Regions from separate parts of the Arthrobacter sp. P1_A5 genome, predicted to be linked through region 2. Evidence: riboswitches for the same ligand, from Rfam matches in the RefSeq annotation. Region 2 holds a riboswitch; each other region holds the start of a gene.
The links. A riboswitch is a leader RNA that binds a small molecule or an ion and turns the genes downstream of it on or off. The one in region 2 is predicted to bind thiamine pyrophosphate.
Positions count from the first base shown of each region.

Region 1: linked by a shared signal. The riboswitch ahead of thiC (phosphomethylpyrimidine synthase ThiC) and the one ahead of AC1D1S_RS01810 (ECF transporter S component) in region 2 are both predicted to bind thiamine pyrophosphate.
Region 3: linked by a shared signal. The riboswitch ahead of thiO (glycine oxidase ThiO) and the one ahead of AC1D1S_RS01810 (ECF transporter S component) in region 2 are both predicted to bind thiamine pyrophosphate.

Region 1 covers NZ_JBFTZL010000156.1:2,699-8,509, forward strand. Annotated here, with positions in the region: gene rpsP (30S ribosomal protein S16) at 1-418, opposite strand, end outside; gene AC1D1S_RS16660 (hypothetical protein) at 637-1,074, opposite strand; gene AC1D1S_RS16665 (VOC family protein) at 1,645-2,520, opposite strand; gene AC1D1S_RS16670 (amidohydrolase family protein) at 2,594-3,700, opposite strand; TPP riboswitch at 3,777-3,884, shown strand; gene thiC (phosphomethylpyrimidine synthase ThiC) at 3,879-5,729, shown strand; partial or broken gene AC1D1S_RS16680 (alpha/beta hydrolase) at 5,726-5,811, opposite strand, start outside.
Region 2 covers NZ_JBFTZL010000003.1:54,344-60,154, forward strand. Annotated here, with positions in the region: gene AC1D1S_RS01795 (UDP-N-acetylglucosamine 1-carboxyvinyltransferase) at 1-62, opposite strand, end outside; gene AC1D1S_RS01800 (energy-coupling factor transporter transmembrane component T family protein) at 168-971, opposite strand; gene AC1D1S_RS01805 (ABC transporter ATP-binding protein) at 968-2,635, opposite strand; gene AC1D1S_RS01810 (ECF transporter S component) at 2,664-3,311, opposite strand; TPP riboswitch at 3,378-3,521, opposite strand; gene AC1D1S_RS01815 (heme-degrading domain-containing protein) at 3,709-4,254, shown strand; gene AC1D1S_RS01820 (DUF4235 domain-containing protein) at 4,294-4,557, shown strand; gene mnhG (monovalent cation/H(+) antiporter subunit G) at 4,649-4,996, opposite strand; gene AC1D1S_RS01830 (MrpF/PhaF family protein) at 5,028-5,306, opposite strand; gene AC1D1S_RS01835 (Na+/H+ antiporter subunit E) at 5,303-5,811, opposite strand, start outside.
Region 3 covers NZ_JBFTZL010000138.1:2,321-8,131, forward strand. Annotated here, with positions in the region: gene AC1D1S_RS15840 (RNB domain-containing ribonuclease) at 1-1,120, opposite strand, end outside; gene AC1D1S_RS15845 (ferritin-like fold-containing protein) at 1,159-1,833, shown strand; gene thiE (thiamine phosphate synthase) at 1,871-2,569, opposite strand; TPP riboswitch at 2,596-2,716, shown strand; gene thiO (glycine oxidase ThiO) at 2,710-4,020, shown strand; gene thiS (sulfur carrier protein ThiS) at 4,017-4,253, shown strand; gene AC1D1S_RS15865 (thiazole synthase) at 4,259-5,083, shown strand; gene AC1D1S_RS15870 (DUF222 domain-containing protein) at 5,241-5,811, opposite strand, start outside.

The DNA.
Region 1 (5,811 bases), on a different contig from region 2:
CCTCGGTGGTCTCTGCTTCGGCGGCGTCGGCGGGAGCCTCGGCAGCTTCGTCCTTCTTGGCCTTCTTGGTGATGGCTTCCGGGATGATCACGGAACCCTTTTCCGGGGTAACGAAGGCAGCCTTGGGAGCCTTGGTCTTCAAGGTTCCCTCCTGGCCCGGGAGACCCTTGAACTTCTGCCAGTCACCGGTGATCTTCAGGATCGCGGCAACCTGCTCGGACGGCTGTGCGCCGACGCCGAGCCAGTACTGGGCACGGTCCGTGTCGACCTCGATGTACGAGGGCTCTTCGGTCGGGTGGTACTTGCCGATCTCTTCGATAGCACGGCCATCACGCTTGGAGCGTGAGTCCATGACGACGATGCGGTAGTACGGTGCGCGCATCTTACCGAAGCGCTTAAGGCGAATCTTTACGGCCACTTTTGTGGTCACTCCTGTTTCTGAAACGGGGTCGAGCCCGGCGTTCTGCACCCGTGGGGCGGGCCGTACTTGGGGGTTCTAAAGGACAAGATCCAGACGCGGAGAGAGGGGCCACGCAGATCGAGTACCTGTTCATTGTGCCAGATCACCGGCAGGATTTCGACTTGACACGAGCTTGGCGCACCACCGCGCGGCCTGGAAGCGGCCTCGAGGGCCGGTCAGGACGTCCAGACGAAGAGGCCGGACCTGGTGGCGGGGTCGACGCCGGCGGCGAGCTCGGCAATCCGGCGCACGTAGTCCCGGGCCTCGTCCGGACCGAAGGGCATGTCCTCCTCGGCGGCCCAGTTGGCGGCGACATCCTCCAGGACGTCACCCTCCCCTTCGGTTTCATAGCTGAGCAGTTCCGCCAGCGTGCGGACCATTGCCGCCGGGACGCCGAGCAGCGAGTCGCTGGCCACGTCGACCATGGCCAGTTCATAGTCCGCGCCCGGGGCGTGCACGGCGACGCCGGCGAGGTCCCCCAGCCGCTCCACCTCGAAGTCGCTGATCTCCGGGATGCGGACGGCGCCCGGGGCGGCCGGACTGCCGTCTTCCAGTGCGCCGGCGCGCTCGAGGGCTTCTTCGTGGGTGGACACAAAGAGTTCGGTGAATCCCATGCAGCTGGTCCTTAGGGTTCGGCGGTCCGCAGACCGCTGTTTTCGACGTCGCTTCAGCCTAGCCGCTTCAGCACGGCCCAGCCCCGCCCGCTGGACATGCCCTCCCCTAACCCTGAGCACTGGACATATGGCATCTATGTCCATTCGAGACTGCGAGCAATGGACATGCCCCTCGCTGGCCCGGGGAACCCGACCCCGCCCGTGGACACGCCCTCCCCCGACCGTGAGCACTGGACATGTGGCACCTATGTCTATTCCCGACTGCGAGCAATGGACATGTTCCAGTGTCCTGCTGGCGAAGTGTGGACATGTCCTTCGCTGGCCCCGGGGGAACCTTGCCCACTCCGGCGAAGGTCGCTGGCCATGCCCCGTCCTGACAGCAACCAATGAACATATGGCGTCTATGTCTATTCCCGGCTGTGGGCAATGGACATGCTCCGATGTCCCGCCTGGGAACAGTGGCCATGTCCCTCGCTGGCCCGGGGAACCCAACCAAGGCCCGCCGGCGAAGAGTGGACATGTCCTGTGCGCGCTGGACATGCCCAGCGACCAGCTTGCCGGGCAGAACTTCTAGCGCACGGCGACGCGGATCCGATTGCGCCACGGGTCCTCGAAGCGCAGCTCGGCGCCGGTGTGGTGGGATTCGACGCCGGCAGCCTTGAGCCGGTCGGCCAGGGCCGCGACGTCGTCGCCGGAGGGCACTTCGATGAGGACCTCGCCCAGGCCCAGCGTGTCGCGCCGGGGGCCCGCGCCGCGGCTGTTCCATACGTTCATGGCCATGTGGTGGTGGTATCCGCCAGCCGAGACGAACAGCGCCTGGCCGTGCCAGCCCGCGGTCTTCTCGAAGCCGAGCGTGCCGACATAGAACTCATGCGCCGACTGGACGTCGCCGACCTGCAGGTGGACGTGCCCGACGCCGGCGGCGGCCTGGCGCTGGCTGGCCACGGACTCCTCGGTCAGGTATTGCTGCAGGTAGCGCTGCGGCGGCAGGGCGAGACTGTCCATGACGACGTTCTTGCCCTCCCAGGACCACGCCGCCCGCGGCCGGTCCCAGTACAGCTCGATGCCGTTGCCTTCGGGGTCGTTGAAGTAGAACGCCTCGCTGACGAGGTGGTCCGCGCTGCCGGTGAAGGACTGGGGCTCGTACTGGGCCGCGGTGGCGATGGTGGCCGCCAGGGAGTGCTGGTCCTCGAAGAGGAGGGCGGTGTGGAAGAGCCCGGCCTCGCCGCGGGAAGGTAGAAACAGGTCCGGGGCAGGCGCCAGATGCACCAGCGGCTTCTGCTGGCGCCCAAGGTAGAGCCCGCCGTCCTGTTCGGCCACAGTCTCCAGGCCGAGGGCGCGCTGGTAGTAGTCGGTCATGAGCTTCATGTCGCCGACCTTGAGCATCACGGTGCCCATGGTGAGTTCGGCAGGAAGGAGGTCCTGGGTGCTGGCTTCTGCGATCATGGCAACGCTCCGTGGATTTGTTAGCCGCCGGCCTTCGGCGACTCTATAAAACTAAATTACTTGAAGCTTCAATTTATTCCTCATGGCCGCTTGGCTCCCGGTCTACCGGCAGCCCACGCAGCACGATATGCCGGATCCGGCGGAGCGTGGCCGGATTGCTCCGCGGATCTTCGGCCGTGACGAGGACATCAGCGCTTGCCCCTTCACCGATGGACTCCGCGCCGAGCCAGGTCCGCGCGGACCAGCTCGCGGCGTTGAGGGCGGCAGCGGCGGAAAGGCCGGCGGCGTGCAGGGCCTGGATCTCGTCCACGATCCTGCCATGGCTGATCACGCTGCCGGCGTCGGTACCGGCATAGATCGCCAGCCCGGCCTCGTGGGCTTCGAGGATCCGCTCCGCCCGGCGCTCCCACAGCGAGCGCATGTGGGCTGCGTAGCGGGGGAACTTGGCGGCCGCCCGGGCGGCGATGTCCGGGAACGTGGCGATGTTGATCAGGGTGGGCACGATCGGAACACCCTGTTCGAGGAAGCGCGGCAGGTGCCGCGGCAGCAGCCCGGTGGCGTGCTCGATGCAGTCGATCCCGGCGTCGAGCATGTCATCGAGGGTGTCTTCGGCGAAGCAGTGTGCGGTGACGCGGGCCCCCTCATCGTGGGCGGCCCGGACGGCGTCCTTGACCGTCCGGGCGGGAAAACTGGCGGCGAGATCGCCGGCGTCGCGGTCGATCCAGTCCCCCACGAGCTTGACCCAGCCGTCGCCCGCGCGGGCCTGCTTCCGCACGGCCTCGACGAGATCCTCCGGCTCGACCTCGACGGCCAGGCCCGGCAGGTAGCGCCGGGTCCTCGCGAGGTGCCGGCCCGAGCGGATGATTCGGGGAAGGTCCACGCGTTGCTGGAGCCAGCGTGTGTCGTGGACGGCGCCGGCGTCGCGGACCAGGAGCGTCCCGGCGTTGCGGTCCGCCAGGGCCTGGGATTCCGCGGTGTCCTCGGTAACGTCCCCGCCCGGGCCCAGGCCGATGTGGCAGTGTGCGTCCACGAGGCCGGGCATGACCCAGCCGTCCAGCACGAGCTCCGGCGCGGCCGCGGGCCGGCGAAAGGTCAGCCGGCCATCTACCGACCACAACCCGTAGCGGACCTGGTCCGCCGCCGTGAGGATGGGCCCGCTGAACTCGATGATGCTGGTCATGGCCTAAAGCCTAGCCCTCTGGCTCCGCCGTCCGCGTCACACTCGACGGCCGGCCGGAGGTGCGTGGTAGCTTCGTCTACGACCACACGGGTGCCCCTGCAGGGGCTGAGATCGGGCTGACGCAGCCCGCGACCGTTGAACCTGTCCGGGTAATGCCGGCGAAGGAAGTGAGTATTCCGTGAACTCCCAAGTGACACAGCACAGCCCTGCCCACAATGAGTCAGCCCCCACTGGGCCAGCCCAGCACGGGTCTGRCGCAAGCCAGCCTCTGGCCCCCACACAGTCGCTGAAGTCCCACTCGCTGGCCTTCAGCACGGACCCGGAGCACGGCATCCGCGTGCCGGTGACCGAGATCGCCCTGGAACCCTCCCCGGGCGGCGTCCGGAACCCGCCGTTCCGGGTCTACCGCACTGCCGGCCCGGGCAGCGATCCGGTCCGCGGGCTGGAGCCGTTCCGCACCCCCTGGATTGAGGACAGGGCGGACACCGAACCCTACGCCGGCCGCGAACGCGAGCTGCTCGACGACGGCAAATCGGCGGTGCGCCGCGGTGCCGCGTCGYCCGAGTGGCGGGGCGGCCGGCCGGTGCCGCGCCGGGCCGTTGAGGGCAGGACCGTCACGCAGATGCGCTACGCCCGGGACGGTGTCATCACCCAGGAAATGCGGTTCGTCGCGCTGCGCGAGAACTGCGATGTGGAGCTGGTGCGCAGCGAGGTGGCCGCGGGCCGCGCGATCATTCCCAACAACGTCAACCATCCCGAATCCGAGCCGATGATCATCGGCAAGGCGTTCCTGGTGAAAATCAACGCCAATATCGGGAACTCCGCCGTGACCAGCTCCATCGCCGAGGAGGTCGACAAACTCCAGTGGGCCACGCAGTGGGGCGCGGACACCGTCATGGACCTCTCCACCGGGGACGACATCCACACCACGCGCGAGTGGATCATCCGCAACTCCCCCGTCCCCATCGGAACGGTCCCGATCTACCAGGCACTGGAGAAGGTCAACGGTGAGGCGAACGCCCTGACCTGGGAGATCTTCCGGGACACCGTGATCGAACAGTGCGAGCAGGGCGTGGACTACATGACCATCCACGCCGGCGTGCTGCTGCGGTATGTGCCGCTGACGGCCAACCGGGTCACCGGCATCGTGTCCCGCGGCGGTTCCATCATGGCCGGCTGGTGCCTGGCGCACCARCYGGAYAACTTCCTSTACACCCACTTCGACGAGCTGTGCGAGATCTTCGCYCGCTACGACGTCGCCTTTTCCCTGGGCGACGGGCTGCGGCCCGGCGCGACGGCGGATGCCAACGACGCGGCACAGTTCGCCGAYCTGGACACCCTGGCCGAGCTCACGCAGCGGGCCTGGGACTTCGACGTGCAGGTCATGGTGGAGGGCCCCGGGCACGTGCCCTTCCACCTCGTCCGGGAAAACGTGGAGCGCCAGCAGGAACTCTGCAAGGGCGCCCCGTTTTACACACTCGGGCCGCTCGTCACGGACATAYCACCGGGCTATGACCACATCACCTCGGCGATCGGCGCCACCGAGATCGCCCGCTATGGCACCGCGATGCTCTGCTACGTCACGCCCAAGGAACACCTCGGGCTGCCGAACAAGGACGATGTGAAGACGGGCGTGATCACTTACAAGATCGCGGCCCATGCCGCGGACCTCGCCAAGGGCCACCCCGGCGCGCACGAACGCGACGATGCCCTGTCCAAGGCAAGGTTCGAGTTCCGCTGGCGGGACCAGTTCGCGCTGTCCCTGGACCCGGTCACGGCCGAGGCTTTCCACGATGAGACGCTTCCCGCGGAGCCGGCCAAGACAGCCCACTTCTGCTCGATGTGCGGTCCGAAGTTCTGCTCCATGCGGATCAGCCAGGACATCCGGGACGAATACGGTTCAGCTGATTCGCAGGCGGCCCTGGCGCAGATGGCGGCCGGAATGCGGGCGAAGAGCAACGAGTTCCGCGCCTCGGGCGGCAAGGTCTACCTGCCGCAGCCCTCGGTGGGAGGACGCGCAGCTTCCTAGGAGGCCCGGGCGTGCTGGTGCCGGCTGACTTCGGCGATGTAGGAGCGGATGGCCCGGTCCCCTTCGGCTGAATCCTGGGGCC
Region 2 (5,811 bases):
CCCTTGGCGCCGCGCGCCTCGCGGAGCAGGATGCCTACGTGTTCAGCAGTCGGTTGAGTCATGCTCCCGAAAATATCACGCATGATTTATAAACCACGGCAATTCCGGCCGGAATGGCGTCAATCTCACACGGATACCCACGCCATGCGATAACCGGCGGCGACGGTCTACTGGCGGGTGAGGAAGACGAGGTTCCAGGTGCCCGCGCCGAGGGCCGCGGCGACGGCGGCGGCTGCGATGCCGAGCCCGCCCAGCAGCACCCAGGCATCGAGTCCGCTGAACGTTGAGGGCCGGGCCCAGGTCCGGGCGGCACCGCCGAACCCGCGGGCCTCCATGGTCACCGCGAGCCGCGAGGCGCTCCGGATCGCCTGCACCAGCAGGCCGAAACTCTGGCCCAGCGTGGCGCGGAACCGCTGATAGGGGTTGCCGCTCGAGCCCACGCCGCGGGCCCGCCGGGCCATGCCGATGGTCTGCCATTGCTCGGCCATGATTCCGACGAGCCGCATCGCGGCCAGGGTGCCCAGGACGAACCGGTGCGGCAGTTTCGCGTTCTGGGCCAGGGCGTCGGCCAGGTCCGTGGGGTCGGTGCAGCTCATCAGCAGCACCGCGGGCAAGGCGATCGCGAGTCCGCGGAGCATGAAGCCGATCCCCAACTGCAGGGAACCGGCGCTGATGGACCAGATCCCCGCATCGAGCAGGACGGGTCCGGAATCGGGCGCCAGGATGGCCGTGCTCCAGCCGCCCAGCGCCGCGGCGAGGATCAGCGGCCAGCCGCGCTGCCACAGCAAGGCCACAGTCAGGCCCGCCAGCGGCAGGAGCAGCAGTTCGAACGCCAGCGCCACCGACGCCGACACCCAGTCAATGGAGAGCGCCAGGACCAGGGTGATCAGGGTGACCGCCGTGAACTTGGCGAGCGGGTTGGCTCGGGTCAGCAGCGCATGGTTGCCGCGCAGGCTCAGTGCGTCCCTCATGGCGAAGCTCCCTCCGGCAGCTGAAGATCCGGGCCGGGCGCGTCCGCGGCGGCGGTTTCCCGTGGCCGGAGGCGGAGTTCGGCGCCACCGAGGACGGCGCTGAATTCGGCGTCATGCGTCACGGACACGACGGCGGTGCCGGCGTCAAGGAGCTCGGAGAGGAACGAGGCGAGTTCGGCCCAGGTATTGGCATCCTGGCCGAACGTGGGCTCGTCCAGGACCAGCACCTGGGGGTGCGCAGCCAGCACAGTGGCTACCGAAAGGCGCCGCTTCTCTCCGCCGGAGAGCGTGTAGGGGTTGGCGTCCACAAGCTCCGTCAGCCGCAGCCGCTCCAGCAGTTCGTCCACGCGGTCTTCGCCGTAGCCGAGGTGGCGCGGCCCGAACATGAGCTCGTCGAGGACCTTGCCGGTAACGAACTGGTGCTCGGGTTCCTGGAAGACGGTTCCGATCCTGGCGATCAGCTGCTGGGCCTTCCACCGGTAGGGATCGGGTCCGGCGCCGCCGCGTACGCGGCCACTGGAGCGACCGCTGGAGTGACCGGTGGCGGGACTGCTCAGCTCCGCCGTGGCCGAGACTGTTCCCGCGACGGGCCGCAGGAGACCGGCCAGCGTCAGCGCCAGGGTGGACTTTCCCGTGCCGTTCTGTCCGGTGATGGTCAGCGCCTCGCCGGCGCGGACCCGGACGGAGAGCCCGGACTGGACCGGACGCGGCGCGATGGTGCGGAAGCCGTCGCGCAGCCCGGTCCGCCGCGGCCGTTCCCGGGACACCGCGAGCGCGTCGGCCGTGAGCAGAGTCTGTCCCGCGCCCCGCGCCGGTGTCCGCATCCGCGTCGCCGGGACGTAGCCCGGCACCCAGACGCCCGCACCGATGAGCATGTCCCGCGCCTCGGCCAGGACCCGGTCCGGCGGTCCGTCAATCAAGACCGCCGAGTCCGTGGCGGACCCTGGCTGCAGCACGACGATCCTGTCCACCAGGTCTTTCCAGACCCCCACCCGGTGCTCCACGACCACCAGCGTGGCGCCAGTCTTGTCCAGGCAGCGGCCGACGGCGTCGCGGACCTCCAGGACGCCCGCGGGGTCGAGGTTGGCGGTCGGCTCGTCGAGCAGCAGCAGCCCTGGCCGCATCGCGAGGATCCCGGCGAGCGCCAGCCGTTGCTTTTGTCCGCCGGAGAGGGCCGCCGTCGGGTGGTCCAGCGGCAGCTGTCCCAGCCCGACGTCGTCGAGGGCCTCGCGCACGCGCGGCCAGATCTCCGCCGCCGGGACGGCGAGGTTCTCCGCCCCGAAGGCGACGTCGTCGCCGAGGCGGGAGAGCACCACCTGCGTTTCCGGGTCCTGCTGCACCAGCCCGGCGCGGCCGCGCTGCGCCCGTGGCGCGGCGCCGTCGATCAGGAGGCTGCCGGTCTCGTCTGTGTTCTCGGCGTCGCCGGGGTCGCCGGGGTCACCGGGGTCACCGGAGGCGCCGGACGCGCCGTCGCCCAGCACGCCGGCCAGGGCGTGGAGCAGCGTCGACTTGCCGGCGCCGGAGGGCCCCAGCAGGAGCACGCGCTCCCCCGGCTGGATGTCCAGGTCAAGGCCGCTGACCGCGGGTCTGGTCCGTCCGGCATGCCGCCAGCCCCAGCCGCGGGCCGTGACGGCGGCCGGCCGGACGCCCGGTGAAGATCTCATGATTCTCTGCAGGATTCAGCGACGGGGCTCAGGAAAAGACGGGCTCCGTGGCGGCCTTGCGGGAGGCAAAGGAGCCCAGCACTCCGGTCTTCGCCAGGCCGCGGGTGGCGAGCCAGGCCAGTCCGCCGGCAATCACTGCGCCGGAGATCGTGGTGAAGACGATGTAGGCGAGCTTGTCGCCGGCTTCGTAGGCGATGTTCCAGCCCCACGGCAGGAAGGAATCGTTCAGGCCGCAGAAGAGGCCCGCGCCGGCGCCGGCCAGCACGGAGACGGGCAGGTTGAACTTCTTGTAGAGGAAGGCCGCGAAGACCAGTTCGGCGCCGAGGCCCTGCAGGATGCCGGAGATCAGCACCGTGGTGCCGTACTGCGAACCCATGATGAGCTCGCCGGTGGCCGCGACGGTTTCGCAGAAGAGCGCGGCGCCCGGCTTGCGGATGATGAGCATGCCCAGCACCGCCGGGATCATCCAGCCGCCGGCGTAGAGTCCGCTCAACGGCGGGTAGACCGCGTTGACCGGAGTCGAGATCAGGTTCGCGCCCTGGGACCAGGCCCAGAAAATGACGCCGCCGGCAACAGCGATCAACGCGGCCACCACAATGTCCACCACCCGCCAGCTGTAGTTGCGCCGGGCGGATGAACGGCTGGCGGAACCATGCTGTGCTGAAATATCTGTCATGTCGTCCTCCTGAGGAACAGGAGGGGAGGGTGCGCCGGCCGGTCTCGGCTTCCGCCGCCCTCCGCGCACCCTGAGAACTCGACTCCCTTGCGCCGGTACTAACCGGATCAGGTTCGAGGGTCTGCGGCTGTCCGCACTCTCAGCGCCCACCAAAGGTTTCCCCGGATTGTTCCGGCGATGCCCGACGGCGGCGCTCCCCTGTCGTAATTATTTTCGCCCTTGTGGGCTGGCTTAGTTTACACCCGGACGGCCGGGTTTTCAGTGGTGTGCCGTCACAATCGCGGAGCGGACGGCGGCAGTCCCGGCGGCCCGGAAAACCTTCTTGGTAGAGTCGTCGTGCCGGACCCCCGGACCCGCCAGCGGGCGGCCTCGTCACCCACCGGAAAGCTGGAATATTTTGTCGCACACACCGGTCACCCAAGATCCCTCCGGGGAATACGATCCCGACTCCAGCGAGCCGCAGCCGCAGGGTTCCCTGGCGGCGCTCATCGGCCGCGTGCTGGCCGAGATAGAGGCGCTCCAGTTCGCGTCGTTCAGCAAGGATGACGCCCTGGACCTCGGGCTCCTCCTTGTCGAGCTGGGCAGGCAACGCTCGCTGCCCATCGCCGTCGACATCACCAAAGGCCAGCAGGTGCTCTTCCACGCCGCACTGGACGGCGCCACACCGGACAATGAGCGCTGGATCAACGCCAAGAAGCGCACCGCCATGCGGTACGAGGTCCCGTCCCTGCTGGTTGGCCTCCGGGCCCGCGCCGCCGGCGGAAGGATCGAGGACAACGCCTGGTGGGATCAGTCGGAGTTCGCCGCCCACGGCGGGGCGTTCCCCATTTACGTGCGCGGCACGGGCGCCGTCGCCGTCGTCACCGTCTCCGGCCTGCCCCAGAAGGCGGATCACGAACTCGTGGTCGAGGCCCTGCGGATGGTCCTCACCCCGGAACGCTAGGCTAGGGGAAAACCGTTCCCGTCCCAAGGAGACCGAAGAATGAACATCCTCATCAAGCTGCTCGGCACCGGCGTCAGCCTCCTGGCCGGCTTTGCCGGCACCAAGCTGGTGGACACCTTGTGGGAAAAGTCCACGGGCAACAAGCCGCCCAAGGGCCAGGAGGACGACGTCCCCACCACCCTGCGCTCGGCCCTGACGTTCGCCCTGATCTCCGCATCGGTCAGCGCCATCATCCAGGTGCTCGCCAACCGCGGCACCCAGCGCGCGATCACCCGCTTCGCCAAGACCCAGGACGTCGTCTGACCCGACCTGCCGCGGCGCCCGCCGCGGCAGTCGAAGGCCCCGGCCGCGTCCGTCGACGTGCCGGCCGGGTCCGCCGGGCCCAGTCGGGGGCTCAGCGGTCGTCGCCGTCCGCTCCGTGCGTGGCCGCCTGCTGGGCGGCCTTCTGGACTACCGCCTCGAGTTCGTCGGAGCTCAGCAGCTCCGGGTGCAGGTGCTTGGTCCGGTAGCCGGCCCGGCCCACCATGTGGGCGGACACGGGGACGGTGAGCAGCTGGAAGAGCCAGGCCACCAGCAGGACGGGCCACACCGACCAGGTGCGCATCTGCAGGCCGAGGGCCGCCAGCAGCAGGAACAGGCCGAGGACCTGCGGTTTGGTGGCCGCGTGCATTCTGCTCATGAGGTCCGGGAAGCGCAGCAGCCCGATGGCGGCCGCGAGGGACATCAGGGCTCCGGTCACCATGAACACGGCGGAGACGGCGTCGATCACTGTGTCAGGATTCACGGACGCCCTCCCGCCTGTCGGCCACGAACCGGGCCACGGTGACCGAGCCGACGAAGCCGATCAGGGAAATCGCAACGAGCAGCATCAGGTTGTTCAGGTGCCGGTTGGCGGCCATGTCGATGCACAGGGCCGCGCCGAAGATGGCCAGCAGCACGTCGGCGGCCAGAACCCGGTCCAGCAGCGAGGGCCCCCGCGCGATCCGGACGATCGCCCCCGCGGCGGCCAGGGACAGGACGACGGCGGTCACCGTCAGGACGGTCTGCATCATGCGGCGGTCTCCAGCGTCAGGGCGGAAAGTTCGGCTTTGGTCCCCATGATCCGGATCAGCCCGGCCTCGGTGTCCCGGACCTCTTTGCGCAGCTTGGCCGCGTCCTCGGCATTGCGGACGTTGATGCCGTGGATGTAGAGCGTGGACGTCGACCTGTCCACCTCCACCACGAGGGACCCTGGAATCAGCGAGATCACGTGCCCGGTGGCCGTGACCAGGAGGTCCGAATGGCTGCGGAGCGGCACGGCTACGACCGCGCTGACCACGTTGGGGCCGCGGACCACGGCCAGGTACAGGACTTGGAAGCTTGCCGCGACGACTTTTCCGAGGAAGATGAGGGCGAACGGCACGGCGCGGAGCACGTTGAAGCGGCCGCCGAGTTCCACCGGGGGCAGATAAAAAATGCGCGCCACGAGCACCGCGATGAGGGCGCCGAAGAGGAGATTGCCCGGGCTGAAGTTCTGCCAGAGCGCGCCCCAGACAAAGACGAGCCAGACCAGCAGCG
Region 3 (5,811 bases), on a different contig from region 2:
CCTCGGTGCCGTTGCTCAGGGCCTCGCAGATCACCAGGACGAAGCGGTCGACCAGCCGCCGCAACGGTGCCGTGGAATGGGCGTAGGCGGCGCCGATGGCGGACTGGACGGCGGCGTTGGGCACTGTGCCGTCGAAGGGTGTGTATCCGGCACCGCGGAAGAGCATCCCGGCTGAATGCACAATGGCCAGCTGCCGGGGGTCCGTCGGGTCAAGGGTCCGCAGGTACTCGCCATAGCGCATTTCCCCGTCCCAGGGCTTGCCGAGGGCGTGGGTCTGCCGGTGGAAGTGGCGCAGTGACGCCTCGTCCGGGGCGGGCATGGTGCGGAGGATGCCGACTTTGCCCCGGAGCATGAGCGCCGCGGCGGCCATCCCGGTCATGAGTGAAATCTGGGCGTTCCAGTCCTCCACCGGCAGCGGCGGGGCCGCCACGATCCGGTAGCCGCCGTCGGGCAGTTGCTGGATCTCCTGTTCCGGCATGTTCAGGCTCGCGCCGCCGCGCAGGCGTTCCAGTTCCACCCGTTTGAGCCCTACTTCTTTCAGCAGCTGCAGCACGGGCGCCGCGGTGCCGGCGTCGAGCTCGGCCTGGACGCCTTTGTAGTTGAGCTTCGCGCGGCTGCGGACCTGTGCCCGGCGCACGAGGACCGAGGCGACCTCTGCCGCGGCGTCGAGTTCGAACTCCCAGACGAACGCCGCGCACAGCTGCCCGGCGAGCAGGCTGCCGGCGGCCTCGCTGATGATCTCCGGATGCAGCGGAATGCGGCCGTCCGGGGTGTAAAAGGTCTGGCCGCGGCGCCGGGTTTCGGCGTCGAGCGCCCCGCCCGGGGCGACAAAGGAGGGGACGTCGGCGATGGCGTAGAAGACCTTGTAGCCGCCGTCGCTCCGTTCGATAAAGAGGGCCTGGTCCAGGTCGGTGGACGACGCCGGATCGATGGTCACGAACTCGACATGCGTGAGGTCAAGGTCCGGGAGCTTGTGCTCGGCCACTGCCGCCTCCGCGTCGCGGAGCACAACTTCGGGGAACGGGCCGGGCAGTTCCAGCGTGGTGCGCAACGCCTTGAGGGCCCCGGCAAGCTGGTTCTGCTGCTCGTGGACACTGGGGGTCAGGCGATGATGGGACACGAAAATCAGGGTAGCCCGATTTCCGCTATTAGTCTTGGATGATGAGCGCAACTGCGGACGATCCTGCCCTCTACAACAGCTTCCTTGCCGAACTGCTGGGAGTCTTGGCGTACGGCGAGCTTTCCGCCTTCGAGCGGCTGTCCTCGAGTGCCCGGTACTCGCCCACGCTGCATGACCGTGCGGTGCTGGGCAGGATGGCCGTGGTCGAGTTCCAGCATTACGAACTCGTCCGGACCCGGCTCGAGCACATGGGCCTGGATACGGAGGCCGCCATGCTGCCGTTCCAGCCCTCGGTGGACCACTTCCACGAACGCACGCGCCCGTCGGACTGGTACGAGGCCCTCATGAAGGCCTACGTGATCGACACGGTCGCCGCGGACTTTTACGGCGTCGTAGGCCGGTACGTCGACGCCGCGACCCGTAAGTTAATCGGACAGGTCCGCTCCACCGGTGAGTCCACGGCCGTGCTGCAGGCGCGCCTCAAGGCGGCCCTGGCCGATGACCCCCGGCTGGCGTCGCGCCTGGCGTTGTGGGCCAGGCGCCTGCTGGGGGAGGTACTGAACCACGCCCAGCGTGTCAGCGCTGAGCACGCGTTCCTCGGCGGACTGTCGGGGCTGGACGACGCCGGCGCCCGGGCGCTGGTCAACGGCCTGGCGGCCGAACTCGCAGCGAATCACGCGCGCCGGATGACGGAGCTGGGTCTCGCCGGATAGTTTCAGTGCCGGCCGGCATTACGGGCTGGGGACCTGCTTAGGATGCGGCGGCGTCCAACGCCGCCAGCAAGGCTCCGGCGGCGTGGGCCGGATCAGCGGCATCGGTAATCGCCCGGACCACGACGATCCGCCGGGCACCGGCATCGACTACCTGCTCCACGTTACTGAGGTCGATCCCGCCGATCGCAAACCACGGCAGCACGCTTTCGTTGACCCTGCCGGTTCCCTCCGCGTCCGCCCCGCCGATCGCCTGGGCGGCGTAGCGCACCAGATCGAGGCCGACGGCGGCGCGTCCGGGCTTGGTGGGCGTCGCCCACACGGGGCCCACACAGAAATAATCGAGCCCTCTGCGGCCGGGCGCGGCAGCGATGGCGGCGTCCACCTGCTTCGGGCTGTGGGTGGACAGGCCGATCACGGCATCCTTGCCGAGAAAGCCGCGGGCGGCGTCGAGCGAAATGTCCTTCTGGCCGACATGGAACACCGGAGCTCCGGACAGGGAGGCGATGTCCGCCCGGTCATTGACGGCCCACAGCCGCCCGTGGCGCTGCGCCGCGGTGTGCAGGACCTCCAGCAGTTCCAGCTCCTCGGAGGCCTCGAGCGACTTGTCGCGCAACTGGATGATGTCCACGCCGCCGGCGAAGGCGGCGTCCACGAAGTCCGCGAAGTCGCCGCGGTCCCTGCGGGCGTCGGTGCAGAGATAGAGGCGGGCGGTGGTGTGGAGAGGGTCCTGGCTCATGGGACCAGCCTAGTTCCTCTAAACTGGGCGCATACCGCGGGAGCCCGCAGCAGCCATATCGCCGCTGCCCGGCTGAGAGGGCGTCAGAGCCGACCGCTTGACCTGATCCGGCTAGTACCGGCGTAGGGAAGGAATTTTTCATGGGCACACGAGCAGGCCGTGCAGCCGGAGCCGCAAATGACGCCGCCGCCCAGGTTTGTGACACAGGGCCCGGTACCGCAGAGGGAATCATCGCGGGGGATACGAGTGCCGACGTGGCCGTGATCGGTGGCGGGGTGATCGGCCATGGCATCGCGTTCGAGGCCATGCGCTCGGGCCGATCCGTGGTCCTGATCGATGATGCTCCCGGCAGCGGAGCCAGCTGGGCCGCCGCCGGCATGCTGGCCCCCGTGAGTGAACTGCACTACCAGGAGGAACAGCTCCTGGAACTGATGCTTGAGGCCTCCCGGTTGTGGCCAGGATTCGCTGCGGCTCTCGACGCCGGTGCCGCCGGCGGGGATTCCCCGGCGGGTACCGGCTACTTAACGACGCCGACCCTGGCAGTGGGGGCCGACGCGGCCGACCGGCGCGCYCTCGCGGACTTGAGGGAAGTCCAGCAGGCAAGCGGCCTGGCCGTGGAGCCACTGACAGTGCGCGAGGCACGCACCCGGGAGCCCCTGCTGAGTCCCGGCATCTCGTGTGCCTTCGACATCCCGGCCGACCACCAGGTGGACCCCCGCCTGCTGATCACCCGGCTCGCCGGCGTACTCGGAGCGGAAGGCGGCAACTTCGTCCGGCGGCGCGCGGCGGGCCTGCTGTGGCAGGACGGACAGGTGGCGGGTGTGCGGTTGGCCGGCGGCGGTTCCGTGCGGGCTGCGGAGACCGTGGTGGCCAACGGGCTCGGCGCCGCCGCGCTCGAGGAGCTTCCGGCCGGGCTGGCGCTGCCGCTGCGGCCCGTCTACGGCGACATCCTCCGGCTTCGCGTGCCTCCGCATCTGCAGCCGCTGCTCACGGCCACCGTGCGGGGCATGGTGCGCGGCATCCCGGTGTACATCGTCCCCCGTCAGGACGGCACAGTGGTGATCGGGGCCACCCAGCGGGAGGATGGACCGTCGGATCCGCACGCGGTTTCCGCCGGCGGTATTTACCAGCTGCTGCGGGATGCCCAGCAGCTGGTGCCTGCGGTCGCCGAGCTGGAGCTTTTAGAAGCCACGGCGCGGGCGCGGCCCGGCACTCCGGACAATGCCCCGCTGCTGGGGCGGGTCGCACGAGCGGACGGCGGGGACGTCCCGGGACTCATCATCGCCACAGGATTCTTCCGGCACGGCGTCCTGCTGACCCCCGCCGCCGCCGCCGTGTGCCGGCAACTCATGGACTTCACGCCGGACCCGCGCTGGGGCGGGTTCCGCCCGGACCGTTTTTCCCGCATCCCGGTTACGTCCGGGGACAGCCCCAAGAAGGAAGCAGCATGAACATCCGACTTAACGGAACGGAGCAGAGCGTCGCCGACGGCGCCTCCGTCTCCACACTCGTCACCCAGCTTACGGGCCGGAGCATCGGCCCCGACGGCCGCGCCGCCGACGGGCGGAAGCTCGGTGTCGCCGTCGCCCGCAACGCCGAAGTGGTGCCGCGCAGCCAGTGGCACGCCACGGCGCTCGCCGACGGCGACGACGTCGAACTCGTCACGGCAGTCCAGGGAGGATGACCAGCATGAACGAGACGACATTCGCAGGAACACAGGCCGTCCCCATGACAGGTGCGGTGGCCGATCCGTTCGTGGTCGACGGCGTAAGGCTCGGCTCCCGCCTCATCATGGGAACCGGCGGTGCCCCGAGCCTGGACGGGCTCGGGGCGGCGCTGGTGGCGTCCGGGACGGAGCTGACCACGGTGGCGATGCGCCGCTATTCGCCAGCGGAGACGGGCTCGCTGTTCCAGCTGCTCGAGGACCATCAGATCCGGGTGCTGCCGAACACGGCAGGCTGCTTCACCGCCAAGGACGCCGTCCTCACCGCCGAACTGGCGCGGGAGGCCCTGGAAACGGACTGGGTCAAGCTCGAAGTCATTGCCGACGAGCACACACTGCTGCCGGACGCCGTCGAACTCGTGGACGCAACCGAACAGCTCGTGGCCCGAGGCTTCAAGGTCTTCGCCTACACGAACGACGACCCCGTGCTTGCCCTCCGGCTCGAAAACCTCGGCGCGACGGCCGTGATGCCGCTGGGCGCCCCGATCGGCACCGGACTGGGCATCCTGAACCCGCACAACATCGAGCTGATCGTCTCGCGCGCGTCCGTGCCCGTGGTGCTGGATGCCGGGATCGGCACGGCCTCGGACGCTGCCCTGGCGATGGAACTCGGCTGCGACGCTGTGCTGTTGGCTACGGCGGTGACCCGTGCGCAGAATCCGGTGCTCATGGGCGAGGCCTTCAAACATGCCGTCATCGCCGGCAGGCTAGCGAAAGCGGCCGGCAGGATCCCGCGGCGGGAACACGCACTGGCGTCCTCGGCAATGGAAGGCCGGGCCGAGTTCCTCTAACGTCGTTCCTCTGAAGCCTCCCGGGATTGGGCGGGCTGGCCCGGTTCCCGGGGCCAGCATCCCCAAGAACCCCAACGAGTCCTCACCGCATGGCTCGCACAAGGCCGTCATGGCCGAAAGCGGGCACCTACATAACGAGCACCTAAATAACTGGGCGCTACTGGTCGGGGCGGAAGTAGGTGTTCCGTCGGGGTGTCCGGGCGGGGTCGAGATGGGGTGGCGGGATGAACCAGGGGATCCCGGTGCGCATCTGGATGCTCCAGTGTTCCTTATGGATCACGTGGTGGTGATGGGAGCAGAGCAGGGTTCCGTTGCCGGTTCCGGTGGTTCCGCCGCGGGACCAGTAAGTGATGTGGTGGGCCTCGCACCAGGGCGCCGGAATGGTGCATTGCGGGAAGGCGCAGCCCCGGTCCCGGGCCGTGATGGCCTTGCGGATGTGGGGCGGGAAGACCCGGGAGGCGCGGCCGATGTCCAGGACCTGGCCCTCGCCGCCGAGGACGACCGGGATGATGTCGGCGTCGCAGGCGATTTTGCGGATGGTCGATGCGGTGACGGGGCCGGTGAACAGCAGCGTCCCGGTGCCGTGTCTGGTTCCGGTGCCGTGCTGTGCGGTGTTGGCAGCGGCGCCTGCTTCGGCGGGAGTCGTCCCGAGCCGGGTGAGCAGGCCCCGGTAATCGATGGTGGCCATGATCTGCGGCCGGAGCCCGCCCGCGGCGGGCAGCCCTCCG